2 regions of the Ercella succinigenes genome follow, and region 1 is predicted to be linked to the other one. Evidence: predicted binding sites of a transcription regulator. Region 1 holds the regulator's gene; the other holds the start of a gene.
What was found. Region 1 encodes LexA, which represses DNA repair genes until DNA is damaged. Its sites were predicted from a motif close to CNAACANNTGTTNG; they were not measured.

Region 1 (15,730 bases):
AATTGATGATTTACAGGAATTACATACTATGGGATTTCGCGGAGAAGCCTTGGCAAGTATCTCTGCAGTATCTGAAGTAACTCTGGAAACAAGGCAGCCAGGAGCAGAGCAGGGAATACAGCTAAAGCTGGTTGCCGGAGATATAGTTCAAGAAACTGTCAGCGGTTGTCCTGTTGGTACAACTATCCAAATTGAAAATCTGTTCTTTAATACACCTGCACGTTATAAATTCCTTAAACGAGATCAGACAGAAGCTTCCTATGTGACAGATCTGATCGAAAGATTGTCTCTTGCCAGACCAGATATATCATTTCGTCTTATAAATCAGGAGCAGGAGATTTTACATACACCAGGTAATGATGATCTGATGAGCAGTATTTTTTCCGTATATGGCAAATCAACTGCTCAGTCCTGCCTGCCGGTAAGCTTTGAAGAATCTCCTGTAAGTATAAACGGCTTTGTAACTGCACCTGATGTATCAAGACATAATCGCAACAGACAAAATGTTTTTGTAAATGGCAGACTGATCAAATCACGTATGATTACTGCAGCAATTGATGAAGCCTGTCATACATGGTTTATGAAAAGCCGTTACCCGGCAGTAGTTCTAAAAATCACTCTGCCAGTTCCTCTGGTAGATGTAAATGTTCATCCTCAAAAAATGGAAGTGCGATTCTGGGATGAAAAAAAGATCTTTCATTGTATTTTTCACGCAATCAAACAAGCTCTGATAAATGGCAGTGGTATAGCCGGTGAAGAAGAAAATAAAACTGTTGATACAAATGCTAGTGAGATCAAAAGCAGTATAAGCAGCAGCGAAGAAAATAAAATAGTGCAGGAACATAGTCAGGATAAAGAGAACGAGCAATACTCTCAAATTGAACTTAGTACAGATGAGCCACAAATGCCAAGGCATGAGCAAGTTTATAATAAATCATATGAACAAGCTTCGCAGCAACTGTCAGATCAGGATCGTACGCTAAAATCAGATCAGGAAAAGATTTCAGAGTATGATCAGGATAATGCGTCAAAATCAGATCAGGAAAACAACGAACGTATAGATACTATAATGAGGGCAAGAATAATCGGACAGGCATTCATGACATATCTGATATTAGAATGTGATAATGAGCTTTATCTTGTCGATCAGCATGCAGCTCATGAGCGTATTCTTTATGAAAAGCTAGTCAACCGCAATAAAGAACGAATCAAAAATAATGATAGACAGCCTTTACTAGTTCCCGAAAAAATCCAGGTAACCAGATCAGAGAAACAAAAACTGCTGGATGTCTGTGAAGAAATATTGAATTTAGGCTTTGAGTTTGATGATTTCGGCCCAGAAACCTTGCTATTAAGAAGTGTACCGGCTCAGACAGGCGATCTGATAAAGCCCGGAGCAGCCTTCCGTATCATTATTGATTCGCTGGTAGATAATAATCTCACCAGCCCAGATAGCCTCAATCGTATTTATGAAAACATTGCCTGCAAAGCAGCAGTAAAAGCTCATGACCTATTGCATGAAAGTGAAATGGAAAGACTTTTGAAAGATCTTCAGCAATTGGAAAATCCATACCACTGTCCTCATGGAAGACCTGTCATTGTTAAAATGTCCAAATATGAACTAGAAAAGAAATTCAAAAGGATAGTATAGAATGAATTCAGAAAATAAGGTAATAGTAATTTGTGGTCCAACAGCAAGTGGCAAAACAGCTCTTTCTCTTCAATTAGCTTGTTCTGATTGTTTTAGCCCCAAAGCCGAAATTGTATCAGCTGATTCAATGCAGATTTATAGAGGCTTCGATATTGGTACGGCAAAAGTAAGTTCTGAGGAAAGATCATTGGTAAAACATCATATGATCGACATTTGTGATCCTTCTGAGTATTTCAGTGTTGCACAGTACAAAAAACTTGCAACGGAAATTATTCATGATATTCAAAAAAGAGGAAAACAAGCAATTATTTGCGGTGGAACAGGTCAGTATTTAAGTGCTTTAATAGATGGACTTGAATTTATAGATGTTCCTGTTGATACAGCTTTGAGGGAAAATTTAAATTCTCGAGCTGATCAAATAGGTATGACAAAAATGTTGGCTGAACTGGCAAAGATGGATCCACAGACAGCTGAAAGACTAGCGCCGGCAGATAGAAAACGAATTATAAGAGCTCATGAAGTGATTGCTGCCACAGGATTAACACCAACGGAAATAAACAGAAGATCTCGCTTAAAGGGACCTGATTTTGTTTTCAAAAGTTTTTGCCTTGCACCTGACAGGAAACTTCTGTATGAAAGAATTAATACCAGAGTTATCGAAATGTTTGAAGACGGCTGGATCGAAGAAACAAAAAATTTGCTTAAACAGGGATTGTCCCATGATGCAACTTCGTTGCAGGCAATTGGTTATAGACAAATAATTGAATATTTGCAAGGCCTCAAAACAAAGGAAGATATAATTGCTGAAATTCAACAGGCAACAAGAAGATATGCCAAAAGACAGTTAACTTGGTTTAGAAGAATGGAAGGTCTTAAATGGCTGGAATCGCCAAATTTAAAAGAAATATTAAACTGATTTGTGGTAAAGCAATCAAAAAGTTGATTTTTTTCGCACAAATAACATAATACATATTGATTTAAACGATAAAACTGTTAAAGTTTTAATTACTGTTTTATTTTGTTTGATTACATCAGTTGGAATTGATGGTTAAGTAGTAAAGTATCATCTTTGTGCTTATAATATGGAAGGAATTAAAATCCGGTAAATGAAAAAGTATGTTTTGAAATTCTATGCAATTGGACTTTTTATTTCTTTTATAATAGTCATTGGATTATTTATCACCTTTCGACTTTTGGATACTTTTGTAACAGATGAAATTCAGAGACATTTATTAACCCAAAGTGCCTATATTTCTAAAAGCATAAATTCCGAATTACATATCAAAGCAAAAACTGTAGATAATGTAGCTCACTATATTGAATCTGGCGACAATCTTTTTGATGAAGATATGCATTTTAATTATTTCGAAGAAGCCAGACTATTGAACTATTTAAAAGAAATTCTTTCTAATGACGAAGAATTATCATCATTATATTTGGGCTCTGTAAATAATAAAATGATAAATGCCAGCGGGTGGATTCCACCTGCTGATTTTGATTTAAGAACCAGACCTTGGTATATAAAAGCTAAAAATGAAAACGAATTAATTTTTACAGATATCTATATAAATGCTTCAAATGATAAGTATATTATAACGATCGCCAAACCGGTTTATAATCAGGAATCTGATTTGTTGGGGGTAGTAGGTGCTGATCTGTCTTTAGATACAATAATTGGCATGATAACTAATCATAATGATAATTTCAGTCAGGTTTTCCTTGTCGATTCAAATCAAACCATCATCGAACATTCCGGTTTTTTAGAAGCAAAGCAGATCGATTTAAAAGATGTATCAAGCGAATTTTCCATGGCTTTCAATAATCTGGAAGATAAAATTATTCCTACCAGCATTAATGGTGAGCAAGGTTATGGCTATTTATCGAAAATAGAAGGAACAAATATAATACTAGGAGTATTTATACCTCAAACAGCATATACAACTTATAAAACACAGTGGAATTTGGGTTTAGCAATTGCAATCGCTTTGTTGGCCGCTATGTTTCTTTTGATGCTTAGATTACAAAAGAATTTAGTAATAGAACCTGCTATTAATTTAGAGATGGAAATAAAAAACATATCATTAGTTGATAATTTAAAGTATCGTTTGCCGGAAAAAGAAAATGATCCGTTTGTAGAAAACAGGCGGTCTATAAATACTGTTTTAAGTCAGGCAGAAGATTATTTTTACCAGCTGAAATATAATCAAGAAAAACTAAAAGATTCAAATGAAGAGCTGGTAGCAACTTTGGAACAATTGAAAGCATATGAACAAGAACTTAAACAACAGCAAAAAATATTGCTGGATACGAATAAACAGTTAAAAAGAAGCGAAAAGAGAAATAATGCAATTTTAAACGTATTGCCAGATCTTTTGTTCGTCTATGATTCAAAGGGGAATTTTCTGGATTGTCAAACAAATCATAATGACCAGTTGATTTTTGCCAAAGAAGAGTTCATTGGCAAAAACATTGTTGATATATTACCAAAAGATATTGCTGATGCTGCAATAAAGTGTATTAAAGAAGCCTTGTCTTCAGAAAAAATCGCAAGTTTTGAATACACACTAATGATAAATAATCAGCAAAAATATTTTGAGACCAGAATGGTTTGCAGCGATGATAATCAGGTTTTAGCAATTGTTCGCGATATAACTCTTGAAAAAATTGATAAAGAAAGAATTCTAGAACTAAGCTACAAGGATCATCTAACCGGCCTATATAATCGCAGATATTTTGAAGAAGAACTTTTAAAAATGAACAAACAAGAATTCTTGCCAATGGCATTTATTATGATTGATGTTAACGGATTAAAATTAACAAATGATGCATTTGGCCATCTCTTAGGCGATGAACTTCTAAAAAAAGTCACAGCAAATATTAAGACGTGTTGCTCTGAAGATGGGTTTGCCGCAAGAATTGGTGGCGATGAGTTCATCATAGTTTGTCCAAATTGTAATGAAGCTCAAGCTGAAGAGATTGACGATAAACTTCATCAGAAAATCAATAAAGACAAACTGGAGAATATAGTTATTTCAATTTCATCTGGCTGGGAAATTAGAAACTCCTTAAAGCAAACATTTAGAGAAATTTATACAAAAGCCGAAAATCATATGTTCAGAAAAAAAATTGTCGATAGCCAAAGCATGAGAAACAAAACCATACAAGTAATTATGCAAACATTAAACGAAAAAAATGAACGAGAAAAAATACATTCTGTTCAAGTTAGTGAATGGTCAAGAAAAATTGGAGAAGCGATGTCATTAAACTCGCAAATAATAAAAGAAATTGAAACGGCCGGACTCGTTCACGATATTGGCAAAATTTCCGTTAGAGAAGATGTTTTGAACAAGCCTGGAAAATTAACAATAGAAGAGTATAATGAAATAAAAAAACACTCGGAAAGCGGTTATCAGATACTAAAATCTGTTGACGCATATTCTTCTCTTGCAGAATATGTTTTGGCACATCATGAGAGATATGACGGCAAAGGATACCCAAGAGGTTTAAAAGGGGAAGATATACCCCTGATTGCCAGAATTATCTGTGTCGCAGATGCATTTGAAGCAATGATTTCTGATCGACCATATAGAAAAGGCATGACCTTAGAAATAGCTTTGGAAGAAATAAAAAGATGTTCAGGGACACAATTTGATCCGGAAATAGCTAAAATATTTATCAGTTTATTTGAGTAAAAGACAAAAAGGATTTTGAAATGTTAAATAAACAAGACATCTACGATTTGCTAAATCAAAATAATTTCAATTATGAAGTTTATGATCATACTCCTGCCTATACCATTGAAGAAATGGAGGCTCTTAATCTTCCATATAACGATGAAATTGTAAAGAATCTATTTTTACGCGACGATAAAAAGAAAAATTTTTATCTGATTGTAATGTCAGGACATAAATCACTTAATTTAAAAACAATGGCGGAAAAAATTCCCAGCAGAAAACTAAGCTTTGCTAATGAAAATGAACTTTGGGAATATTTGATGCTGAAAAAAGGTCATGTAACACCATTAGGTATTTTAAATAACAAACAAAAAAATGTAATAGTTGTTTTTGATAAAAACCTGAAAAATCAGCGAATAGGAATTCATCCAATAGAAAATAATGCGACAATATTTATTGATGTTAAAGATGTAATAAGATTAATAGAAAATCATGGGAATGTTGTTTTAATGACCTCTTTTGAATAAAGTGTGATTAAAGGGAATTTGAAAACGAGGTACCGTATATTGAAATTAAAGATTATTAATGATAATTTTGCCATATGCAAATTGGAAAACTTATCGAAAATAGATTTAACAGATGATATCTATTTTATTGGCAAAACTGATGAGGAAATATCACTGGTATGCAGTATAGACCGTATTCCAGCAAATACAATAGAAGTTGATAAAACATGGAAAGCTTTTAGGATTGAAGGCATACTCGATTTTTCGTTAATCGGTATTTTGTCTAAAATTTCTAAGATACTTGCTGATAAAAAAATAGGTATTTTTGCAATATCAACATTCAATACTGATTATATATTGACGAAATCAGAAAATTTTGAATATGCAATTAATGAATTAAAAGATGCAGGATATGAAATAATATAGTAAGCTTAGTAAAGAAAAAATTATTAATTATGAGGTTAGCAAATTGAGTTTAGAGACAGAAAGATTAATATTACGTCCTTGGACAGAAGATGATGCTGATAGCCTTTTCACTTATGCTAAGGATCCGCTAATAGGCCCTATAGCAGGTTGGCCGGTGCATACAAGTGTAGATAATAGTCTTGAAATCATAAAAACTATATTGTCTGCAAGTGAAACTTATGCCGTGTGTTTGAAGAAGGACAACAAAGCAATTGGCAGTATAGGCTTGCTGATTGGCGAAAAAAGCAATATAAATATTTCTGATAATGAAGCTGAAATAGGTTACTGGATAGGTGTTCCATTTTGGGGGAAAGGCATAATTCCAGAAGCTGTAAGAGAACTTATGAGATATGCATTTGTTGATTTAGGAATGATACAATTGTGGTGTGGATATTTTGATGGAAATGAAAAATCCAAAAGAGTTCAAGAAAAGTGTGGTTTTCAGTATCATCATTCTGACAAAAATATTAAGTGGGAATTAATGAATGATATCCGTACTGAACATATCACTGTTATTACCAGATCTCAATGGGAAAAGCAAAACACTGATATTTAGGTTTAATGCTTATGAAAGAAAATCTTATAGCTCCATGTGGTATGAACTGCAGCTTATGTATCGCTTATCAGTTCAAAGAGAATGATTTAAACAAGAAAGGCTTCCACAAAACATATTGTGCAGGCTGTATTCCCAGAGGCAAAAATTGTACTCATATGGCAGACCGGTGTCAGATACTGGGAGAAGGCAAAATCAGATTCTGCTTTGAGTGTAAAAATTATCCCTGTAAACGGTTAAAAGTTCTGGATAAACGCTATCGGACAAAATATCATATGAGCATGATCGAAAATCTTAACTATATTAAAGAAAACGGAACAGAAAATTTTCTGAACAAAGAAAAAGAGAAATGGAGCTGCCCAAAGTGTGGCAGTGCAGTTTGTTGTCATAACGGACTATGTATGAAGTGTGATATCAACATCCTGATTAGCAATAAAAAATATCGCTGGAATGAGCAGGGGAGTCGAGACGAATAATTTAAATTTAAATAAAATTCATAATTGCCTCGTTTACAGCTTCCGGATTATCCAGGTTTGTACCGTGATGTGCATTTTTTATGGTTTTTAGAACAGAATTTTTTATGAGCTTATGCATATAAGGTTGGTGTTTATTTGTCAATGTATCATGATCTCCTATTAAAAGCAAAGTGGGACATTCTACCTTATGCAGATCATTTTTGCTTTCCATTCTTGTCACAGAATTCCAAATACGAATCCAGTTATCTTTAGTAAGCATAGAAAATGCTTCTACCACATAGTTATAAATTTCAGGAGTTATTTTTGAAAGCATTTTTGCCTGGAGCTTACCATTTAGCTTCATAGAAATCAGCTTATTACTGAAGCGGTTAACCGGGACAAATATTTTTTCATATAGATTAAGGGTGTTACTGCAGGGAGTACCAATTAAAATAAGAGATTTTACACGATCAGGGTATTTAATTGCTGTCTGAAGAGAAATATGTCCACCCATTGAAAGTCCACACAAAATAGCTTTTTCAATACTTAAATGATCCATTAGTGCAATGAGATCAGAACAAAAATCTTCAGAATCAACGGCACCTTCCGGTAAACTTGAATAACCATGTCCTCGTACATCCCATGTAACGACTTTGAATTTTTCTTTAAAAAACTCGACCTGTTTTTCCCACTGGATATGATTCCAAGACGCTCCATGAGTAAATATAATTGGGAATCCTTCACCTTTTACTTCATAATATATTTTAGTCTTATTAATTACTAATTCTGACAAAAAAATCACATCCTTACTTAATAGTTTTGCTGAAAATTTGATCAATATAAAAGTTTTGCAATTCTTGTAAAGCTTTCACTATGTATTCAAAAAAATGGTCTTCAATTTCAATGTTTGTTTCAGGAACAAAAGTGTTTTTTATTAATTTTTCCAAAATTTCAATTTTTTCATTTATACTGATTTTTTGAATTGTATAATTATCGTAAGAAAAGATAGCAATTAATAGCATATTTACAGTGTGAGCTTGAATTTCGACCGTCATATCCTCTTTTATCAAATTATTTTCCCTATACATTTGCAAACTGTTCAGAAGACTCTGGAATTTGGCTTTCTGAGATTGTGAAGTGTTTTTGCTATCTAAAAAACGACCTAAAAGCTTATTATCTTTTGTAAATAAAGCTACAATAAGTTCTCGGTCACAACAAGTTTTATATATTAAGGATATCAATCTATCAAAACTAACTAAATCTTTATTATTTTTTACTTCTGTTATTATTTGACTTAAAATCTCTACTGATATTTTATAAAAAAGTGCATGAAACAGCTCGTCCTTACTTTTCCAATGCAAATAAATTGTACCTTTGCCTAATTTAGCAGCAGCCGCAATTTCATCTATCGTACTTTTTGAATAACCATATCTTAATAAGATAGACTCTGATATTTCAAGAATATCAAGAGTCCTTTTTTGATATGTAGTTAAATCTAATTTATCAAAAGGATTCATCATCAAAATCTCTCTCTTATAATTCTTCTATAGTTATAAAACTGTTTTTTAATGACTGTATTTGTAATGTAGTCATTATGTAGTTAAATTTTAATTGTGTCAAGTTTTTTTCCAAACAAAATAACTGACTGTTTTTGTCTTTTTATACATTGAATACATAATTACACCATAGTATTATATAAATGTGATTGACAGTCATATTTATAATTTTGAGATAAAATTTATTGGTAAGCAATCAGGAGACATTTTATGACCGCTAAGCAAAAAGAAAAAAGTGCTGCAACCAAGAAAAGAATTATGGATAGTGCCGAGGAACTGTTCTGCCAAAAAGGTTTTGAAAAGACTCCTGTTTGGGAAATAGTTCAATCTGCGGGAGTGGCTCAGGGAACATTTTATCTCTATTTTGAGACAAAAGAAGATGTATTAAAGGAAATTGCTGAGAGGACTTTTACCGATTTTAATTTGTATATCGATAGACTGGATACGGAAAACCCTACTCTTGAAGATATAGATAAAATTATAGATCCCTTGATTGTATTTATAAAAAAAAATCCGAATATTATGAAACTTTTTCATGATGCAAACATAATGAGGACACTTGAATTCAAAGAAGATTTCGCACATTTATGGTTTTCCATGAATACTATTGAAAAATGGTTGGAAAAAGCAGCTGCAAAAGGGATTATTAAACCGAAACCACCAAAGTTATATGCAGGAATTCTTTTTCAACTTACCCATGAAATTTTAGAAAAAGCAATTTTATATGATTTTCCAGATAATGTTGATGCTGTGAAAGAAGAGGTTAAGCAAATTATTAAGGATATATTAACCTAGATTTAATAGTGTATTCAGTTTTTCAATTATATGATTGCAGTTGATTTAGCAAATTATGCTAAGCAAACTTAAGGGATTATTTTCCTTAAGCATATTTGCTTTGCGTTAAAACAAGTGGAGGTAAGATTGTGTTCAAAAAAATATCTGAAGTAATAATTAAAAAATATAAACTGATTTTACTCATAAGCACCATAATTTTTATTTTTTCAATATTAATGGCTATGAAAGTTGGTATGGATTCCAGCATGGAAGGTATGTTGCCTGAAGATAGCAAAAGTCTACAGGCAAGTAGTGAATTTGAGGAATATTTCGAATCACAAGATAATGTTTTATTGGTAGTGCAAGGCGAGGAAAAAGAATGCGAAGATTTCTTGCAGGAAATAGAAAAAGAATTAAAAACCAAAGACATTATTAGCAGTATTTTGTATAAAGTAGATATGTCTGAAATCGAAGAATATCTTCATTTATATATAGACAAAAATTATTATAAAGAATTAGATACAGAAATAAATAATCAAAACAGTTCTTTGTCAAAGCTATTGGCAAAAAAAGATTTTATAAGTTTGTCAGAATTGTTTTTGCAAAGATTTGAGCAATTACCGGAAATGAAAAAAGAGGATTTTTTGAATGGGTTTGCCAAACTTATTGTTTTACCTGCGGAGCTTTCAGAAAAAGAGATGGAGCAATTGTTTTCTGTAATGCTTTTTGGTTATGTTGAGTCTGAAAAAGATAATACAGGCTATATAGTATCAGAAACCGGAGATACATATCTGATGATTATTAAGCCTAATATAAATTCAGATGACTATGTAAAAGACAGGGATTTGTTTTTTAACATACTGGAAGATAGTATTTTACAGGTGAAAGATCAGAGTATGTATGCGCTGAATGTAGGTTATACGGGCGGTGCTTTTGTACAAGATTACGAAGCAGATAAAACTATGTTTGATGGTTTTTTATCTACTGCTTCAATCACATTTATTTTAATAATTGCATTTATAGTATTGTCTTTTAGAAGATTAATTCTACCTTTATCGGCAGGATATCCACTATTACTGGGAGCAGCCTTATCCACAGCTTTTGCATGGTTGGTATACCAGAATCTAAATATGTTCTCAATAAGTTTTGCTATCTTGTTGCTAGGACTAGGCATAGATTTTGGGGTACATATAATATCAAGATATCTGGAGGAAAGGGAAGGAGGGCTTGATGTTTCATCTGCAGTATCTACAACCGTTAGAAAAACCAGTTCGGGCATATTCGTAGCAGCCATAACTACTGCAATAGTCTTCTTTACTTTTCTGACAGCAAAGTTTACTGCATTTACACAAATGGGAGTGATATCCGGTGCAGGAATAATTCTTTTATGTATAACAATGATATTCATTATGCCTTCAATTATTTTGCTTTTTGATTTGAAAAACAGTTCAAAAAAACAAATAAAAAGTTCATGTTATCAATTCTTAAAGCCTGTTGCCAAAATTATTGAAAAAAAACCTCTGATAATTATTGTCTTATTTATAGTTGCTGCTATTTTTTTAGCAGGTAATGTTCTAAATACAAAAATTAAAACAGACATATCCGAAATATATCCCAAAGACATGGAATGTTTATACTGGCTTGACATTGTAGAAGAAGAATTTGAATTCAACCCTACTACGCTTGTCTTTATGGTAGACAATATTGATGAGTTGGAAAAGGTATCTCAACAATTAAGTAGTAGAGATGATATCAGACAGTTAGATTCAATTCTAAATTATATGCCCGAAGATCAGGATTATAAAATTTCTGTTCTGCAAAAATTTAATAATGCACTTAGACAAAAGCCTCAAGAAAATGAAGCTGATTCTAAAGCACAAATGGTTTATGCTTTGAATGGCTTAATTGAAACACTTGCGGAAAAAGGAATTGATGAATCCGTAGAAGGCTATGAATTGATGAAAAAAACAATAACAGAAATTATGACTACTGAAAGCAAAGAAAATATCGGGGCTTTCGGTGAAATAGATATTGAAAAACTTTTTTTGGACGAAGAAAAACTCACTTATGATAAATTGCCCAAAGATATAAGGACAAATTATGTAGGTAAGCAAGGAAAACTTAGTATTGAAGTTATTCCAGATGTAAATATCTGGGACAATGAAAACTACAAAAATATAACTGATGCTATATATGAGACATCAGGAAGAACACCTGTAGGTCTGCCTGCAATCATGAATGAAGTTACAGAATATGCCAAAAATGATATTGTAAGAATTAGTCTTTTTTGCCTGGGAGCCTTATTTGTTATTCTACTTATTATGTTCAAAAGAGTTAGAGATGCAATAACGCTGTTAATACCACTTGTTTTGATGATATACATGACATTAGGTATCGCACCAATAATTCTTGGGGATGATCTTAATATATTTAGTATAGTTGCTTTCCCGATATTGGTAGGAATAGGAATTGACAGTGGTGTTCACTTGCTTCATAGGATAAAAAATACTGAAGATAAAGATTTGCCACATATACTGGCTCATACAGGCAAGGCAGTTGTCATGACCACAATAACAACATTAATAGGTTTTGGCAGCTTATATTTCATAAATCATCCTGGTCTTTCAAGTTTCGGTCTTGTAACCATTATTGGTATGGTTTTATGCTTGACTCTGACATTGACTCTGATTCCAGCATTATATTCACTCTTTAACAAAAAACAAACCTCTGATAAAGAGTGTTATTCAAAGTGAAAATAAACCTATCTTCCAGAATATACGATTCTTAGGATTGTTTAATTATACTAATCTGTGATTAATAAATTAAAGGAGGTTTGTTGAAATGTACAGACCCAATAATCAATCAAGAAATAACAGAGAAATTAAACTACAAGATGTATTCTTAAACTATTGTCGTCGAGAGAAAATTACAGTGGTAGTACAATTACTGGATAATTCTTCAAAAAAGGGACAGATTATAGGATTTGACAGCACTTCTATAATTATGCAAGAAAATGCCAGACAGCATCTTGTATATAAAAGCGCAGCTGTAGCAATCAATCCATTATCGGAGGTTAATTATATTTTCAATGAATCTTACAAACACGATATAATCGCAGAAACAAATGATCTAAATATCTGTCCTGAATATGCCACAGACTTTTCCTAATATTCTGCAATCAGGACGATCGAAAGGTATGGGGTTATAGGCTGGATTTTGCGGCATAAGAACTATTTTACCGTCCTTATTTACCAAAGTCTTTACTGTAGCCTCATCTCCAACTAAAGCCACTATAATATCGCCATTATTGGCGGTATTCTGTTTCCTCACAATAACTATATCTCCATCGAGAATAGCAGCTTCAATCATACTGTCTCCGCGAACTTTCAAGGCAAAAACTTCATCACGGTCAGAAAAATAATCAGCTGGAAAGGGAAGTGTTCTTTCTATATTTTCATGAGCAAGAATTGGAGCCCCGGCAGTAACCTGACCAAGCAAAGGCATTTGTTTTACTCTTGATTGTTCATTGTCAGGGATAGTAATTGCACGTCTTTTACCAGAAGAATATTCAATTCTCCCAGACTGCTGCAGTCTTTTCAAATGACTGTGTATAGTGGAGGTTGATTTTATACCCACTCCTGCACAAATATCTCTAACAGCAGGCGGATAACCATTATCGTTAATATAATCTACTATAAAATTATATACTCTATCTACTGTCTGATCGACATTTGCTCTGGTAAAATGATAAGTAGACATAAAAACCTCCAGCTAAATCTTTTAATACAACTACTCAAATACTAGCAAATGCCCCCTTGTTTGTCAAACTTTTGTTCGGTATAGAGGTTGAAAAAAGCAACTATTGTATATAATTCGTATGGACATTTGATATTTTTGACACAGATAGATGAAAAAAACAGAGAAATAAGCTATAATCTCGTTAGATATTCTGTCTGTGAAAGGATCCATATGATCAATCATCGTCCTGATAATTATAGACCTGGAAAACCTCAGCTTTCCAATGTAGATAAGATAAAAGTGCTGTTAGCCAGACTTGGCCGTAATATCGGTCGTTTTTTTTCTGAGCTGCCTAACAATGTCAAAGATTTTATTTCTGGATATCGCAGCAAAAATTCGCAAAAAATCCGAAGAGTAAGCAGAGAAAGAGTTTATAGATTAAAAGGTTACACCACAGTTGCCAAAATCGATCGTAAAAGACAGGCGGAAAGACAACAAAGATTATTGAGAAAATTTCTGTTTTTAATTATAGCAGCGCTGATCTTAATACTGATGTTTATTATGCACAATCCGTTCAAAGATCTTTCTGAACTCAGAAAGATCGAAAGATCGTCGGCATAGATAGTGTTTCAGATTTAACACAACCTGCAAGAGACACATTAGACGAGGACTCGGATGAAACCACATCAGAAACATCATTAGTTATTGTAATTGACGATGTCACATATAATGTTACAGATGAAGCTACAGATGAAGAACCCTAGATAACATTCCGTCTTTATAATATGGAGGCGAAGCATGAAGACTCTGAACGAGCTGATTGAGAAGTATACTAATAATTTACAACAAAGCGAAATACAAATTGCGTATAAAGCAATTTTAGAATTTTTAGGGAAATTAAGAACTGAGTTTATCAAAAAACACCCACAATACGATGTAAGCAGTATATATCAAGGCTATATGGATATGTCCTATTTTTCTTTAAACACAAAACCATTAAAAGATAAAGGTTTAAAAATTGCTATTGTCTACTTGCATGAAAAGGGAACCTTTGAAGTATGGCTTTCTGCTCGGAACAGGGATATTGCCAAAAGTTACGCATCTATAATTAGCAGTAATATTTCAGGTGATGCAGATCTATTCCATGATATTAATAATCCAGATGCTATAATTGAGTGCACATTGACACCTAAACCAGATTTTGATGATCAAGCCTTGTTGATAGATAATATCGATCAAGGCGTAAAAAGATTTGTATCGACAATAAATGAGCGCCTATCAATTCAAAATCAAATTTGATTAGAGGTTGACATATTAACAGAAAATGATAGAAAATCAGCTCAGTTAAGGCAGTTATGACTAGGCTTTTAAGATTATGCGGGGTGATTTAAAATGTTTAAGATAGAACGATATCAACTATCGAACAATGTTCTTAAGAAATTTGTCAAATTCATCTGGCATTTTATATGTACTCATTTGACAATTGAAAATGTTGCATATAATGCGAATGTGTCATAGTCGCCCTGAGATTTAACGAATAACGCTTCTTTAGCAATTCGATAATCACCGGTGGGAAGTGTGCCGTAAAGCCATTCCCAGTCGATTATAATTTCTTCGCTTTCCATTGGTAGTAATATATATCCAATAGCGGTAAACCCGTAATTTTCGAGGATCGGTACAACATCTATCCATCCATTATCAGTTTTACGCTGTACAGTGTAACTTTCGCCGTATGTATATTCGATCCCCGTAAAATTTTTGAGTGTAATGGTTGCCCCCGATGGTGTAGCGATGCCATCTTTCACCTGCATAATAATAGGCCATTTGCTCAAAAATTCATCGATATCTCCATATCTGATGTCGATACCACTACCGCTGTTTGCCCAAATACTTTCAAGATTTACACTGTTCGGCTTGCCACTTTGATTTGAGCTTACGATTAAACGATAGCCGCCCTCAACACCATAGACCATGATATAGTTGTCAAAGTTTGAGCTAACGTTTGCACCTTCGTATTTCTGAAAATCTTCAAATAAAAGTCCATCTCCCTTTTTAGCAAGGGTTCGCACATCTTCAAGAGTTATAGACTGTGACTCATATGAAAAGGCGGACGAATCTGCGTCCATCGTTTCATTCGAATCATCCCGGTTTATTAATACAATTGCATAAACGGTGTTTACCTGTGCCGGATAGGACTCTGCGATTTCACCGTTATAATAGACGATTACTCTGTCACCAACGGTAAAATTGGTCATACTGTCTTTCAATTTCACGTTTAGAGAGACTCTGATCATATCACTGCTTCTGCGTTCGTCTTCACCCTCGTTAACACTTACGAGGATAGCATTATCATATAGT
Region 2 (15,730 bases), on a different contig from region 1:
GCCATAACCGGAATAGCAAAAAATCGCAGCAATGTTAGTATATTGGGAATTGTTGGCTCAAATTTCAGCTTCATGGGACTATTTTGACATATAGATTTAATGAAAGCAAGTAAAAGATTGCTCTATACTTATCTTGCATATATCAAAGCTAATTTACAGCCGAAATAGATCAGATAGAAAGTATTTTTGCTCTGTCCAGCTCTTCCTGACTGATAGTCTTTTTTGCCTGTAGAGCTTCTTCTATATCTATATCGATTATCTCACCATTTTTATAAGCAACAACTCTGTTATAACAACCTTTGTGCAAACATTCTACCGCATGTATGCCCATAAGACTGGCCATCTGACGATCGCGAACAGTCGGACTGCCACCACGTTGCAAATGTCCCAATATGGTTGGTCTTGACTCGATGCCGGTTGAAGCCTCTATTCTCTGAGCTATGTCGGTAGCATTTCCTGAGCCTTCTGCAACTATAACAATGTAATGACGTTTTCCCTGATTTCTTCCTTGGAGCATAACTTTAACCACATCACGGTCAAAATCACTTTCTCTTTCAGGTATAAGCACAACCTCCGCGCCTGTTGAAATACCAACATTCAATGCTATATAACCAGCTTTTCTGCCCATAACCTCAATAACACTGCAGCGCTCATGCGATGAAGCAGTGTCACGAAGTTTATCAATGGCCTCCATAGCTGTATTCATAGCAGTATCATAGCCTATTGTGTAGTCAGAGCATGAAATATCATTATCGATAGTTCCGGGAATACCAATAACAGGCAAACCTTTGCGCGCTAAATCAAGAGCACCTCTAAAAGTACCGTCTCCACCAATAGTTACAACTGCATCAAGATTAAAGACACGTGACATTTCTATTGCTTTGTCGACACCTTCAGGTGTATTAAAGGTTTTACTGCGGGCAGTCATCAGAAAAGTACCGCCTCTTTGCAAAGTTTCGGAAACAGACCTGCCATTGAGCTCTTCAATATCACCTCTCCATAAACCATGATATCCTCTGCGGACACCAAATACTCTGTAGCCAAAATAAATGCCGCTGCGGACAACAGATCTGATAGTGGCATTCATTCCAGGTGCATCTCCACCACTTGTAAGTACTGCTATATTACGAATAATTTTTGTTTCGCTCATATAAATGCTCCTTATTATATTATTAATTTTGCCAGAAATTATTTCTACAAACATATTCAGACAAAAAAATTTGCATGCTTATTTTGTACACTTACAATATTATAACAGTCCTATGTTTTTTGCGCCATATCTGCAAGCTAACTCTTGTAATATATCATTATCAGGCTTTATCCAACATTCTACGGGCAAATCAATCAGACGATTTTCTTTAGCCAGAAAAACTTTTACAGGCTGGCTGCCATTAAAATATTTTAACATTGATATTAAACGATCATAACCATCATCATTATATTCGCCGCCATATCTTATAATTAATGGTCTAAAAGTGATCTTACTGTTGTTATCAAACTGTTTTTCACCAGAAGATTTGAAATTATTGGATAAAGTTCCTGCATTTTCACTTTTAGCATTATCTGAATCTGTCTTTTTATTGTTTTGAGGTTTATTATAACGGTAATGATTAAAAACCGAAGGTAAATCAAGCTGATCAGGATTAAGATCCGCTATATGCTCTGCTATAAGTTTGGGAATATCATCTTCTCTTACACTTAAACGACCAGCTAATATTACTACATTTCCTTCCTGCAAACTTTTTACGGCAGACTGATATAATTTGGGAAAAACAATTACTTCAAAAGAACCGTATAAATCTTCAATCTGGACAAAACTCATAATGTCATTATTTCTGGTCATTTTATTACGGCAAGCTGTAACAATACCTGCCATAATTACTTTTGCTTCATCTTTGACAACAACATGTTCATTTAGTTTATCTGCTATTTCTTCATCTATATTTTCTGTTAACCCAAAGGCACTGCTGTCCATAGTAACAAATTTATCAAGAACCTGGTAAAAAGAGTCCAAAGGATGACCGGTTACATATAATCCAAGCATTTCCTTTTCCATTGCCAGAAGTTCCATATGTGCAAACTCATCCAGGTCAGGATATAAAGGCTCTACATCTGTTTGTAAAGATTCTTCCTCAGATATTTCAAACAAACTAAGCTGTCCTTCCATTCTGCTTTTTTTGGCTGATGCAAGCTGCGCAAGATATGATTCTGAAACAGCCATCATTTTTACTCTTGGTATTCCAAAACAATCCAGTGCCGATGATCTGATCAGGCTTTCAACCATTTTTCTGTTAAGGTCGGTTTCGCTAAGACGTCTTAACAAATCACCGTAGCTGGTAAACTCACCATCATTATTGCGCAGCTTGATTAGTTGTTCTATCGCTGCAGTTCCTACATTCTTAATTGCAGCAAGAGAAAATCTGATACCGCTATTTTCCGGTTTAAAGCGAGAAGAGCTATTATTGATATCAGGTGGCAAAACCTTTATATTCATTTTGCGGCAAGCTCTGACATAATGTGCTGCCTGTGAAAGATTCCCTAGATAACTGTTCATCATGGCAGCCATAAATTCTACAGGATAATAGAATTTGAGCCAGGCGGTGTAATAGGCAACTACTGCGTAAGCTGCTGCATGAGACTTATTGAAAGCATAGCCTGCAAAAGCCATTACATCTTCAAATATTTTTTCCGCAACCGGCAGAGAAACCCCTCTTGCCACAGCTCCTGCTACAGGTCTTCCTTTTTCATCTTCACCGCCATGCAAAAACAATTGTTTATATTTTGCCAGTTCCGCAGGCTTTTTCTTTGACATAGCCCTTCTGACATTATCTGACTGACCCATTGAGAAACCTGCCAGATCTCTTACAATCTGCATAACCTGTTCCTGATAGACTATACATCCATATGTAACATTTAAAATCGGCTCCAGCAAAGGATGATCATAACGTATTTTGCCAGGATCATGTCTTGCAGCTACATATCGGGGAATCTGCTCCATTGGACCTGGCCGATAAAGAGAAATACCGGCAATTACATCTTCCAGAGATTCTGGCTTTAATTCTTTCATAAAAGCTGTCATGCCTGGACTTTCCAACTGGAAAACAGCCTCTGTGCTTCCTTCACTGATCATAGCATAGACAGCTGAATCTTCCATATTTATATGATCATAATCTATTTTCTCTCCTCTTTGAGTCAAAACAAGATCTGCGGTTTCACGCATTACTGTTAATGTACGCAAACCGAGGAAATCAAATTTGAGCAAACCTATTTTCTCAATATTATTTTTGGCAAACTGAACCACAATTGCATCTTCATTTTTTGATAAAGGCGCAAGTTCGGTTAATGGCTGGCTAGAAATAACAACACCTGCAGCATGTGTTGATGCATGTCTGGGCATACCTTCAAATTTCATCGCCAGATCAAGAATTTTTTTGGTTACTTGATTTGTTTCATAATCACTGCGTAGTTCAGGATTTGCTTTCATTGCAGACGGTAAAGTGATACCCAGGGTTGTAGGTACCATGCGTGCTACACGGTCTGTCTCCGCATATGAAACATCTAAAGCCCTTCCCACATCTCTGATACAGGCTCTTGCAGCAAGAGTACCGAAAGTAATTACCTGTGCAACATGATCGTTGCCATATTTTTCTGTTACATAATTTATGACTTCAGGTCGTCTTTCATAACAAAAATCTATATCGAAATCGGGCATGCTGACTCTTTCTGCATTTAGAAAACGTTCGAATATCAATTGGTATTTGAGTGGATCAATATCAGTTATCCGCAAACACCAGGCAGCAAGTGAGCCTGCTCCTGAACCACGACCGGGACCAACCATTATTCCATTATCTCGGGCAAATCTTATAAAGTCCCAGACGATCAGATAATAATCCGTATATCCCATACTGTTGATAACTGACAATTCATACTCCAAACGCCGCTCATACTCAGCTCTGGGGAGATCATGCCCTGCAGATAACAGTCGTTCATCAAGCCCTTCAAAACATCTTTCCAATAAATAGTCCTCATGGCCTTTGCCATCAGGAACATCAAATTCCGGCAGATGAATTTGATCAAAACGGAATTTCAGATTACAACGTTCAGCTATTTTTACAGTATTTTCCAGAGCTTCCGGCACATTAGAAAAAGCAGCCAGCATTTCTTCTTTTGATTTAAGATAAAATTGATCAGATGACATACGCATGCGATCAGGGTCGCTCATTCTTTTTCCGGTTTGCATGCAAAGCAGAACCTCATGAGCCTGTGCATCTTCTTTTGTCAGATAATGACAATCATTTGTCGCAACAAGAGGAATATCTGTTTCCTTACTAAGTTTGATTAAGGCACTATTAACAAGGTTTTGTTCAGGTATACCATTATCCTGCAGTTCAAGATAAAAATTATCTTTGCCAAAAAGATTGGAATAAAACAAGGCAAGTTCTTTAGCTTTATCTATTTGCCCGGAAAGAACTGCCTGGGGTATCTCGCCCCCAAGACAGGCAGAAAGTGCAATAATGCCTTCATGATATTGACTTAAAAGATCATGATCTATACGTGGACGGTAATAAAAGCCTTCTATATATCCGGTAGAAACCAGTTTCATCAAATTCCTGTAACCCTGATCATTACTTGCAAGTAAAACCAGATGTGCAGGTTCTTTATCTGTACCGGCTTCCTTATCAGTATGCTTTCTCGGCGCAACATAAACTTCACAGCCTATTAATGGTTTTATACCGTTTTCCAGCATTTCTGTGTAAAAATCAACGGCTCCGAACAAAGCTCCATGATCGGTAATAGCACAGGCTTTCATGCCGTACTCTTTAAGCCTATGCGGCAAATCACGTAGTCTTATGGCTCCGTCAAGCAAACTGTATTCCGTATGCAAGTGCAGATGCACAAAATCAGAAACCTTTGCAGCATCTGTTTTGGCCTTATCTAAATCATTATTAATAACTTTTTCGGTCATAAGTATTGATGTATAACCTCTTTTACCTTATTTTCGAGCTTGGCAAGCTCAGATGAACATTGTTCAGGATTTTCGGAATATATGCCATAATATATCTTTATTTTAGGTTCTGTGCCGGAAGGCCTGATACAAAACCAGTCTATACCACCAAGCTCATATAATAAAACATCAGCTTGGGGGAAATCCAAAGGTTTAACAGACTTATCTGACATTTTGAGGATTGTGCCATCAGAAAAATCAAGAATATTTTCAATATTGATATCAGTCATACCCTCTGTTTTGTTAGCGCGAAGAGAAATCATTGCACTCTTGATTTTTTCCAGGCCAACTTTACCTTCAAGAGTTATTGAAACTGTTTTCTCAGCCGCATAACCAAATCTACTATACAAATCCTGCAAAAGATCATAGATTGTTTTTCCCTGTTCAGCAGCAACAGCTGCCATTTCTCCTATCAGCATACTTGCAACCACAGCATCTTTATCTCTGACATCGGTTCCTGCAAGATAACCAAAGCTCTCTTCAAAGCCAAACTGAAAATAACAATCGCCGTACTCATCCTTATTCTTAATCATCTCGCCGATATATTTAAAACCGGTTAAAACTTCGTATGCATCTACTCCATAAGCAGCAGCTACTTTTCTACTTAATCTGGTTGAAACAATACTATTAACAACAAAAGATTTTGCCGGCAGTTTATTTGTCTTGGCTTTACCAGAAAGAATATAGTCCATTAGGAGCAAACCAATCTGATTACCGGTCAAAACCTGATAATTCCCGCTGCTGTCTCTTACACAAAGACCTGTGCGGTCAGCATCAGGATCTGTCGCTATAACAAGATCAGCATTCTCTTTGGCAGCAAGATCAATCGCAAGCTTAAGGGCATCACGCTCTTCAGGATTCGGATATGATACAGTCGGGAAATCTGGATCCGGCAGTTCCTGTTCGGGAACAACTATGACATTTTCAAAACCTATACTCTTTAATATTCTTCTTACAGGCTTATTTCCAGACCCATGCAGCGGAGTGAATACTATTTTTAATTTACTTTGGCGTTTAACCACATCAGGCTGTACCGACAAAGACATTAGCATATCATTATACGCCTTATCGAGATCTTCACCTACATCCTGCCACAGTCCACTTTCCCTGGCGGCAGATTCATCATGAATATCAAGCAAAGAAGGCAGGTCTTTGTTCTGTTCCATATTGCGGCTGATAATATCTGCCGCTTCAGGAGGCATTTGTCCTCCGTCTTCGCCATATGCCTTAAATCCGTTATACTTAGCCGGATTATGGCTTGCAGTTATCATTACTCCGCCAAAAGCTTTATAATGTCTGATGGCAAAAGAAAGCAGCGGCACCGGCCTTAATTCATCTGATAAAAACACCTTAACTCCGTGAGAAGTAAAAATTCTTGCTGTAAGCAAAGCAAATTCCGGAGAATATCTTCTGGAATCATAGGAAATTACAATGCCACGCTCACATGCAGCTTTACCTTCTGCCACAACATATCTGGCAAAAGCATCTGCCGCACTTGCCACGGTATATTTATTCATTCTGTTAGTACCAGCACCCAAAATCCCACGCAATCCTGCTGTGCCAAATACCAGATTAGTATAAAATCTATCTTCAATTTCCGCCGACTGCTCAGATATTGAACTGAGTTCCGCGATTGTTTGCTGATCAAAGGCATCATTTACCAGCCATTGTCCGTATATATCTGTTGCTCTTGACATATTTTTTCCTCCTGATCAATATAACTTTTGCTGTATTATTCTCGTTATTATAAATCGATGTATTTTAGAAAAAATTATAACATAGTTCAGTGTTCAACGTTTAATCTTCCTTTTACCTCTATTAAAATATCTCTAAGTCTGGCGGCTTCTTCAAAAGCCAGTTTTGCAGAAGCGGCTTTCATATCTTTTTCAAGCTGCTGAGCCAGCTTTTTCAACTCTTTTTCCTTCATTGAATCCAGTCGGTTTTCAAGAACATCATCGACAAACGTATTGTCCAGACCCTCTTCTTCTGCTACTTCAGCGATTGTATCAATAACATCCCTGACATCTTTTTTGATACTACGGGGAGTAATATTATTTTGCTTATTATATTCCTGCTGACGGCTTCTTCTTCTGTTTGTCTCCTCGATAGCCTTGTGCATTGACTCAGTGACTTCATCAGCATACATAATTACATGGCCATTTACATTTCTGGCTGCACGTCCGATCATCTGTATTAAAGATGTGGTTGAACGCAGGAAACCTTCCTTATCAGCATCAATTATGGCTATCATTGATACCTCCGGCAAATCAAGACCTTCACGCAGCAAATTTATTCCCACCAGAACATCGAACTGACCCTGGCGTAATGATCTTAGAATTTTTAGACGTTCAACCGTCGATATATCCGAATGCAGATACTGAACACGTATACCCTCCTCTTTTAAAAAGGAAGTTAAATCCTCTGCCATCTTTTTGGTCAAAGTAAGAACGAGAGTTCTCTCTCCCCTGGCTGTTACTTTTGCTATTTCTGCCAGTAAATCTTCTATTTGATTATCTACAGGTCTTATCGATACTTCAGGGTCAATAAGTCCTGTAGGTCTGATTATTTGTTCAACAACCTGCCCGGTATGCTCAGCTTCATATTTAGAAGGTGTAGCACTGACAAAAAGAGTTTGCCCCATCCTTTGTTCAAATTCCGAAAAATCAAGAGGCCGGTTATCAAGTGCTGAGGGCAGACGAAATCCATATTCTACCAGAGATTGCTTACGTGATCTGTCGCCGTTATACATAGCTCCTATCTGCGGAACAGTAACATGCGATTCATCTATCATCAAAAGATAATCATCCGGGAAAAAATCTATCAAGGTAAAAGGAGCCTCTCCTTCTTTACGTTCTGCAAGATGTCGTGAATAATTCTCTATTCCTTTACAGAAACCTGTTTCTCTTAGCATTTCAAGATCATATCTCGTTCTTTGCTCTAATCTGTAGGCCTCAACCAGTTTTCCTTGACTACGCAAAAGCTCCAGGCGCTCCTCAAGCTCCTGCTCTATCAAAATTGAAGCCTGCCTCATCTTTGCCTGTGTAGTAGCATAATGAGTTGCTGGAAAGATTGATGCGTACTGTCTTACAGCTCTTACTTTTCCCGTTATATAATCTATTTCCGACACTTTTTCGATCTCATCACCAAAAAAACTTACTCTTGTTATCAGGTTTTCAGACGATGCCGGGAATATATCCAAGGTATCTCCTCTGACTCTGAAACAGCCACGTTTGGTTTCAAAATCATTTCTGCTGTACTGAATATTCACAAGCTCTTCAATAACTGCGTCTCTGTCTTTGCGCATGCCTGGCCGCAGCGAAACCATTAAACTCTGATAATCCTCCGGATCACCAAGACCATATATACATGAAACAGATGCTACTACAATAACATCTCTGCGTTCGAGCAAGGATGAGGTTGCGGAATGTCTAAGCCTGTCAATTTCATCGTTTATTGATGAATCTTTCTCTATATAGGTATCAGTAGTTGGTATATAAGCTTCCGGTTGATAATAATCATAATAACTAACAAAATATTCAACAGCGTTGTCTGGGAAAAATGACATAAATTCAGCACATAACTGTCCTGCAAGTGTTTTATTATGTGCAATAATCAAAGTTGGTCTTTGCAGTCTTTCTATAATATTTGCCATTGTAAAGGTTTTACCAGAGCCGGTTACTCCTAATAAAGTCTGAGCTGCAAGACCATCTCCAAAACCGGAAACAAGTTTATCAATAGCCTGTGGCTGATCACCTTGAGGCTTCATTTCTGTTTTCATTTTAAACTGATTCATATACCACCTCAAAAATATAAATAATTAATTTCACAATAGAGCGGATCATTTTCCAACTTCCAATTTTAAAAGCAAAAATATGTTCTTTTGATTATATCATAAAAAGATTGATTATTTACATTAATACAGCCCTATATAACAGCTTTTCTTGATTGTATCAGCACAAAGTATTATAATGCTAAATTAATCTTCAAAAGAAAGAATGGGGGAAATTTCATGTATCCAGCAATTCCGTTTACCAGAAACAGCAACCCAAAATCAAAACCAGCGGCAGATGCAAATATGGGCTTCGGTCAGCTTTTTTCAGATCACATGTTTATTATGGATTATGAAGAAGGTAAAGGTTGGATTGATGCACGCATAGTACCATATGCTCCTATTTCATTAGAACCTTCTGCAATGGTTCTGCATTATGGTCAGGCAATTTTTGAAGGCCTCAAAGCATATAAAAATGCTGAAGGCAAAGTACAGCTTTTCCGCCCACGCTTAAACTTCGAAAGAGTAAATCAATCAAATGCTCGTATGGTTATACCACCGGTTGATCCTGATTTTTGCGTTTATGCTTTAAAAGAACTGTTAAAAATAGAACAGGATTGGGTACCTTCGGCTGCAGGAACTTCACTTTATATCAGACCATTCATTATTGCAACCGATCCATTCCTGGGAGTAAGACCAGCTTATAAGTACAGCTTTATGATAATTCTGTCTCCCTCAGGAGCCTATTACCCACAGGGATTAAATCCAGTTGATATTTACGTAGAAGACGAATATGTACGTGCTGTAAAAGGCGGAACAGGATTCGCTAAAACTCCTGGAAATTATGCAGCCAGTCTAATTGCTCAAGCTAACGCGTATAAGAGTGGATATGTTCAGGTTCTCTGGCTTGACGGTGTTCATAGACGTTATGTTGAAGAAGTCGGCTCAATGAATGTATTTTTTGTTATAAACGGCAAGCTGATCACACCCTCATTAAATGGTAGTATTTTACCAGGCATAACCAGACGCACAGTACTTGAACTGGCCAAAAAACTAGGCTATGAAACAGAGGAAAGACAATTAGCTATTGATGAACTGGCAGAACTTTATAAAAAAGGACAAGTCAGCGAGGTTTTCGGTTCTGGTACAGCTGCTGTTATCTCTCCTGTTGGCAAATTGAAATATGAAGATATGATAATGGTATTTAATAACGGTAAAATTGGGGAAGTCAGTCAGAAAATATATGATATCATCACAGGTGTTCAATACGGTCAATTACCTGATGATTATGGCTGGATTGAGTATCTTGACTAATACTTGCCTGATACAAACCCTTGCCAGATAATTATTATTTGCCAAAATATAATTAATAAAAGTCCGGTTTACTTACCTTTTTCAGGCAAAAGAAATCGGACTTTTTTTATTGATTTATATCTTTGAAAAAATTTTATTTTAGTTGCTTTTTATTACGCTGTACAGTAACCAGAAGCTCAGTTAGCTCTTCTTCTACATTATTCAATAACCCTCGGGCATATTCCATAGCACCAGATCTAATCTGATGGCTATCACGATCTGCTGCTTCCATCATCTGGGCAGCCTGCTGACGTGCCTGTTGCGTTATTTCATGCTCATCTACCATTCTTGCCATTCTTGATTCTGTTTCACGCATAATACTTTCAGCTTCTTTTCTCGCCTCCGCTATTAATTGCTTGTTTTGCTGCAGCAGCCATCTGGCCTGCTTTAGTTCTGCAGGCAACCCCTCCCGCAGCATACTAAGCAGCAAAAGCATTTCTTCACGATCAACCATATAATTATCAGAAAAAGGTACTGAGCGTGCCGTACTAACAATCTCTTCCAATCTTGCAAGCAAAGCGTCTATATCATTATCCTGACCTTTATTAACCGATTTGCCATCATACATCGGCATAAAAACCTCCATTTATCATCCAAATATTCTGATCTATGATTTAAGTTTTTTTACTATTTTATCCTTTGTTTCAGCAGGAACCATATTGGAAATATCGCCTCCGTAAGATGCAACTTCCTTAACAATCGTCGAACTGGTAAAAGCCAGATCTATCCGACAAGGCAGCAAAAAAGTTTCATATTCCGGCAAAAGCAATTTATTTGCAGCAGCTATTTCGGCTTCAAATCTAAAATCCGATTCACTTCTTAAGCCTCTTACAACTGCACTTGCACCTGATTGCCGATAAAGATCTACCAGCAGTCCATCAAAAGAGAGAACTTCAAGATTGCTTATATCCTTCAAAGACAGCTTTGCCATTTCAGTTCTTTCTTTAACATTAAAAGCAGGTCTTTTACCTTTATTTGTTAAAACGGCTACAATCAGCTTATCACAAATACTGGCAGCCCTACGGGCAATATCAACATGTCCATTTGTAAAAGGATCAAATGTACCAGGATAAATAAAGATTCTCAAAGCATGCCCTCCAGTTATATTTTATCAGAAAAAATATTTATTCTTCTAATTGATAAAATGATAGCATTGCAGAACCATACTGGCAACGTCTGAAGCATTTCAATTTTGTAACAACCTCAGGTAGCTGTTGTCTACTGTCATGTTCCAGAATAATCCAGCCGTTTTCAGCTATAAGATCAGAAAGAAGTACACTTATTTTCATAAAATCTTTTTCAGCCTGATCCCAAGGAGGATCAATATAGATCAAATCAAATTTTAACTGCTTTGTCAGCAAGTTTTTTAATTGCGGACTAACAGAACCACGCATTACAAAGGTCTGTTCTGTAAGTCCCGTTTTTTCTATATTTGTTTTTATGCAATCAAGGCTGTATCTGTTTTGCTCAATCATGTAGGCTTTTGCAGCACCTCTGCTTAGCGCCTCCAAAGCAATCTGCCCAGAGCCTGAATAAAGATCGAGAAATACCGCATCTGAAATTACAGGTGCAAGAATAGAAAATAGGGCTTCCTTTACTTTATCTGCAGTAGGTCTGGTTTTATCCCCTTTAGGCGTAACTAAATGTGTTCCTCTGGCCTTGCCTGATATAATTCTTGGCATTGTCTGCTCCTGTCATTGTTAAACTTAATTTGAATAATAGCACATTCCAACAAAAATTTTAGAGAATGCTATAAAGCCAGATCAGGAAAAGCATCTCCATATCTGTTCTGAAGTACCTCTATCATTATTTGATGCTCTGGTTTTTCAAGATTTGGATCTTTTTGAAATAAATCATCCAAACTTTTGGCAACAGCAGCAATTATATCACGATCACGATATAAATTGGCCAGCTTAAATACGGGCAACCCGTGCTGTCTGGTTCCAAAAAAATCTCCCGGACCTCTAAGTTCAAGATCTTTCTCGGCAATCAAAAAACCATCCTGGCTATGGCAAAGTGTTTTTAACCGTTCTCTAGCAAGACTCTCTTGACTGTCGCTCATCAGAACACAAATTGATCTGTGTCCGCCCCTTCCTATTCTTCCTCTCAACTGATGTAATTGAGCAAGTCCGAAACGTTCCGCATTTTCAATCACCATCATAGCAGCATTTGGCTGGTCAACTCCCACTTCAATAACCGTGGTACTCACTAATATCTGACATTCACCATCGTAGAAAGACTGCATCACAGAGTCTTTTTGCGCAGCTTTAAGACCACCATGTATCAATCCTACTTTATACTCAGCAAAATCATTTTGCGAAAGCTGATTATAAAGAGCGGTTGCCGATGTCAAATCAGAATCTGTCGCTTCTTCAATCATCGGACACACTATATAAACCTGACGCCCTTGATCTACCATTTTTCGAATAAGATCATTAACTCTTTTACGGTCTTTGCTAGCTGCAGTATATGTTTCTATGGGCTTTCTGCCTGCCGGCAATTCGTCTATTACAGATATGTCAAGATCTCCATAAAGAATAAGACCCAAAGTTCTGGGAATGGGAGTAGCTGACATTACAAGAGTATGTGGAACAAGATTATCCGTCTTTGATAATTTCGATCTTTGTTTAACACCAAACCTATGTTGTTCATCCGTAATAGTAAGCATAAGATTATCAAAAACTACTTTATCCTCTAATAAGGCATGTGTGCCTACAACTATCCTGCAAGCTCCGTTTTTAATTTTTTCCAGAATTATTTTACGTCTGGAAGCAGTGGTTTGGCCTGTCAGAAGTTCAATTTCCATATCAGTATTTTTAAAAAACTCTGCCAGAGAATTATAATGCTGATTTGCTAAAACAGAAGTTGGAGCCATCATAACAGCCTGCCCGCCAACTAAGGCACAAGCATACATAGCAAGTGCGGCTATAACAGTTTTTCCAGAACCTACATCTCCTTGTACCAGCCTGTTCATAGGCCTGCTGTTTGACATATCCAGAAAAATTTCTTTAACTGTACGTTTTTGAGCGGAAGTCAATGCAAAAGGCAATGTTGAAATTATTCGCTTTATTTCAGTCTTTTTTTCTTCATTTATTTCTACCGGCTTACTTACTCTTTGCAGCAAACGTTGCTGTCTTAGAATTCTAAGGCCACCCTGTACAAGAAACAATTCCTCAAAAGCCAGTCTATAACGTGATAATTCTGCTTCTTCCAGAGAAGTAGGCTGATGTATCTTGTTAAAAGCAAAGTCAACAGCGCAAAGTTTATTATCTTTTCTTATCCATGCAGGTATAGGTTCTGGTACTGAACCTATCATGGAAGGTAAAACAGATTGTATCCATTGTCGTATCATAGTCTGGCTAAGGCCTTCAGTTAATGGATATACCGGTTTAAGCTGAGGTAAATCAGACGATTCTTCATATGGTTCAAAAATAGGATTCTGAACAGAAAAAAATCGACCATCTCTTTTAATTCTGCCTCTGAATCTATAAAGATTATTTTTTTCAAGTTTTTGCAACAGCCATGGCTGATTAAACCAGACAGCTGATATAGCCATACCATCTGCCTTTAATACAGTTTTCTGAATAGTCAGACGACCTTTTTTTGTACTGACAGCATTTTGAGATACTATTGCGATAAAAGTCTGTTCCTGTCCATCTATTAACTGATCAAGAGATTCAACTGGTTTCCAGTCTTCAAAATCCCTTGGAAACCAGGATATAAGATCATACCAGGTTAGTATGCCTAAACGTCTAAGCTGAACCGCCCTTTTACTGGAAATGCCTTTAATCGCAGTAACAGGGGTATCCCCAAGACCGCCACTATTAATGCTGCTCATTTTTTCTTCCCTTAGCTGTCCTACCATCATCAATCACAGCCGTGTTATACGCACACAAATCACCGACCGGACAAATGTGACATTGTTTTTGTCTTGCTTTGCAGATATTGCGTCCATGTGCCACCATAAGATGACCCCACGCAGTCCACCATTCTGATGGTAGTAATTTTATCAGATCTTTTTCTATTTTTTCTGGTTCTTTATGCGTAGTCAAGCCTAAAAGATTAGTAATGCGGGCACAGTGAGTATCCACCACTACCGCCGGGATAGCAAAACTTTCGCCCAAAATAAGATTAGCAATTTTCCTGCCAATGCCGGGAAGTTTCAGTAATTCTTCCATTTTGTCAGGAACTTGTCCATTATGCTCTTGAATTAATACCTTACAACAGGCAATTATAGCACGAGCTTTATTACGAAAAAGTCCGCATGTCCTGATATCAGATTCCATTTCTTCTTGTTTTGCCAAAGCAAAAGCTTCTAAATCAGGATATTTGACAAAAAGCTTTTCGGTAACGATATTTACACGCTCATCGGTACATTGAGCAGCCAGAATAGCAGCAATCAAAAGTTGCCAATGATTGCTAAACTGTAAAGTACAATCTGCGTCGGGGTAATATTCTTTTAAAGTTTTTACAATATTCAAGGCTCTTTGTTTGTCAGATGTCAACGCTGATACTCCTGCAAATAAACTTTTAACTGATGATACTGTCCATCACTTTGTCTATATACTTCAATGTCGACCAGTGCCCCGATAGCCTGACTTTGTAAAAATATAGTCAGACTCTCATGAGTTTCAACATCATTTTCATTTATTTTAGTGATTATATCACCTTTACGCAAGTCGGCCGTATATGCAGGGCTGTCCTGAATGACACTACTGACATAAAGACCATCGGGAAATCTATAAAGATTCTGAAGTTCCAAAAAATTGGTTTCCTGTAAAACAGTCACACCAAGCCAAGCTCTGCCGGAAACATATCCCTGTGTAACAAGATTTTTTGTAACTTGTTGAACTACTTCTATAGGCAGGGCATATCCCATGACATCACTGATATCACGATTCAAACTGCAATTCGATAAACCAATAACTTCGCCATCAAGATTAAGAATGGGGCCACCTGAACAGCTTTGGCTAATATGTGCGTCAGTTTGGATCATACTGACACTTGTACCGTCTTCAAGCAGCATTTCTCTGTTAACCGCTGTCACAATACCACTGCTTAAACCTCCGGTCTGAGCAAGCATATCAGGATATCCCATAGATAGTATCATCTGTCCTACCCTAACCTCTGCTTTATCAGCCATATATGCAGGTTGAAAAGAAGCAGCTGTGGGATCGACACTCAGCACAGACAGACCTGTTAAAGCATCATTACCAATCAGAGATGCCTGTAAAGGCTCGGGATGGTTAGTCAGGTATATCTCAATTGAAGAATTACTTTTAAGACTGCCGTTACGATCAAGAGCAATCGACAAGGTTCCTGTATTGGTAACCAGAATACCATCTGTACTCATTACTAAAGCAGAACCGCTATTGCTTCTGGCATTTGTCGTAGTTGTCGCATTAACTTTAACTGAAACCCCGGCAACAGACAAAGATACATTTTCATAGATATTCGCAATCTGATCCTGAACCTGCCATAAAGATAATTGATCTACTGCCGGATGAGACTCAGAAGTCTCTGTTTGTGTTTCTCTGGTAGTTGTCACGGTTGGAGTAGTTGATGTTGCTGCCAAAGTTACGCGTGTGGTAGGTTTCTGTGTT

Region 2: the regulator LexA is predicted to act here: its motif matches at 8,871-8,884, upstream of uvrB (excinuclease ABC subunit UvrB).

The regions. Positions count from the first base shown of each region.
Region 1 covers NZ_CDHP01000065.1:11,002-26,731, forward strand. The annotation lists gene mutL (DNA mismatch repair endonuclease MutL) at 1-1,651, shown strand, start outside; gene miaA (tRNA (adenosine(37)-N6)-dimethylallyltransferase MiaA) at 1,653-2,567, shown strand; gene AC0KSB_RS13815 (HD domain-containing phosphohydrolase) at 2,758-5,343, shown strand; gene AC0KSB_RS13820 (prolyl-tRNA synthetase associated domain-containing protein) at 5,364-5,852, shown strand; gene AC0KSB_RS13825 (ACT domain-containing protein) at 5,892-6,257, shown strand; gene AC0KSB_RS13830 (GNAT family N-acetyltransferase) at 6,301-6,852, shown strand; gene AC0KSB_RS13835 (DUF3795 domain-containing protein) at 6,864-7,325, shown strand; gene AC0KSB_RS13840 (alpha/beta fold hydrolase) at 7,333-8,097, opposite strand; gene AC0KSB_RS13845 (TetR/AcrR family transcriptional regulator) at 8,111-8,824, opposite strand; gene AC0KSB_RS13850 (TetR/AcrR family transcriptional regulator) at 9,071-9,655, shown strand; gene AC0KSB_RS13855 (efflux RND transporter permease subunit) at 9,784-12,387, shown strand; gene AC0KSB_RS13860 (RNA chaperone Hfq) at 12,476-12,802, shown strand; gene lexA (transcriptional repressor LexA) at 12,764-13,393, opposite strand; gene AC0KSB_RS13870 (hypothetical protein) at 13,604-13,993, shown strand; gene AC0KSB_RS13875 (DUF7000 family protein) at 14,171-14,671, shown strand; gene AC0KSB_RS13880 (M56 family metallopeptidase) at 14,845-15,730, opposite strand, start outside.
Region 2 covers NZ_CDHP01000042.1:5,389-21,118, reverse strand. The annotation lists gene AC0KSB_RS10010 (CDP-alcohol phosphatidyltransferase family protein) at 1-74, opposite strand, end outside; gene pfkA (6-phosphofructokinase) at 170-1,150, opposite strand; gene AC0KSB_RS10000 (DNA polymerase III subunit alpha) at 1,250-4,966, opposite strand; gene AC0KSB_RS09995 (phospho-sugar mutase) at 4,963-6,702, opposite strand; gene uvrB (excinuclease ABC subunit UvrB) at 6,789-8,798, opposite strand; gene AC0KSB_RS09985 (branched-chain amino acid aminotransferase) at 9,015-10,088, shown strand; gene AC0KSB_RS09980 (ATPase) at 10,222-10,701, opposite strand; gene coaD (pantetheine-phosphate adenylyltransferase) at 10,735-11,214, opposite strand; gene rsmD (16S rRNA (guanine(966)-N(2))-methyltransferase RsmD) at 11,252-11,809, opposite strand; gene recG (ATP-dependent DNA helicase RecG) at 11,878-13,965, opposite strand; gene nth (endonuclease III) at 13,952-14,632, opposite strand; gene AC0KSB_RS09955 (S1C family serine protease) at 14,629-15,730, opposite strand, start outside.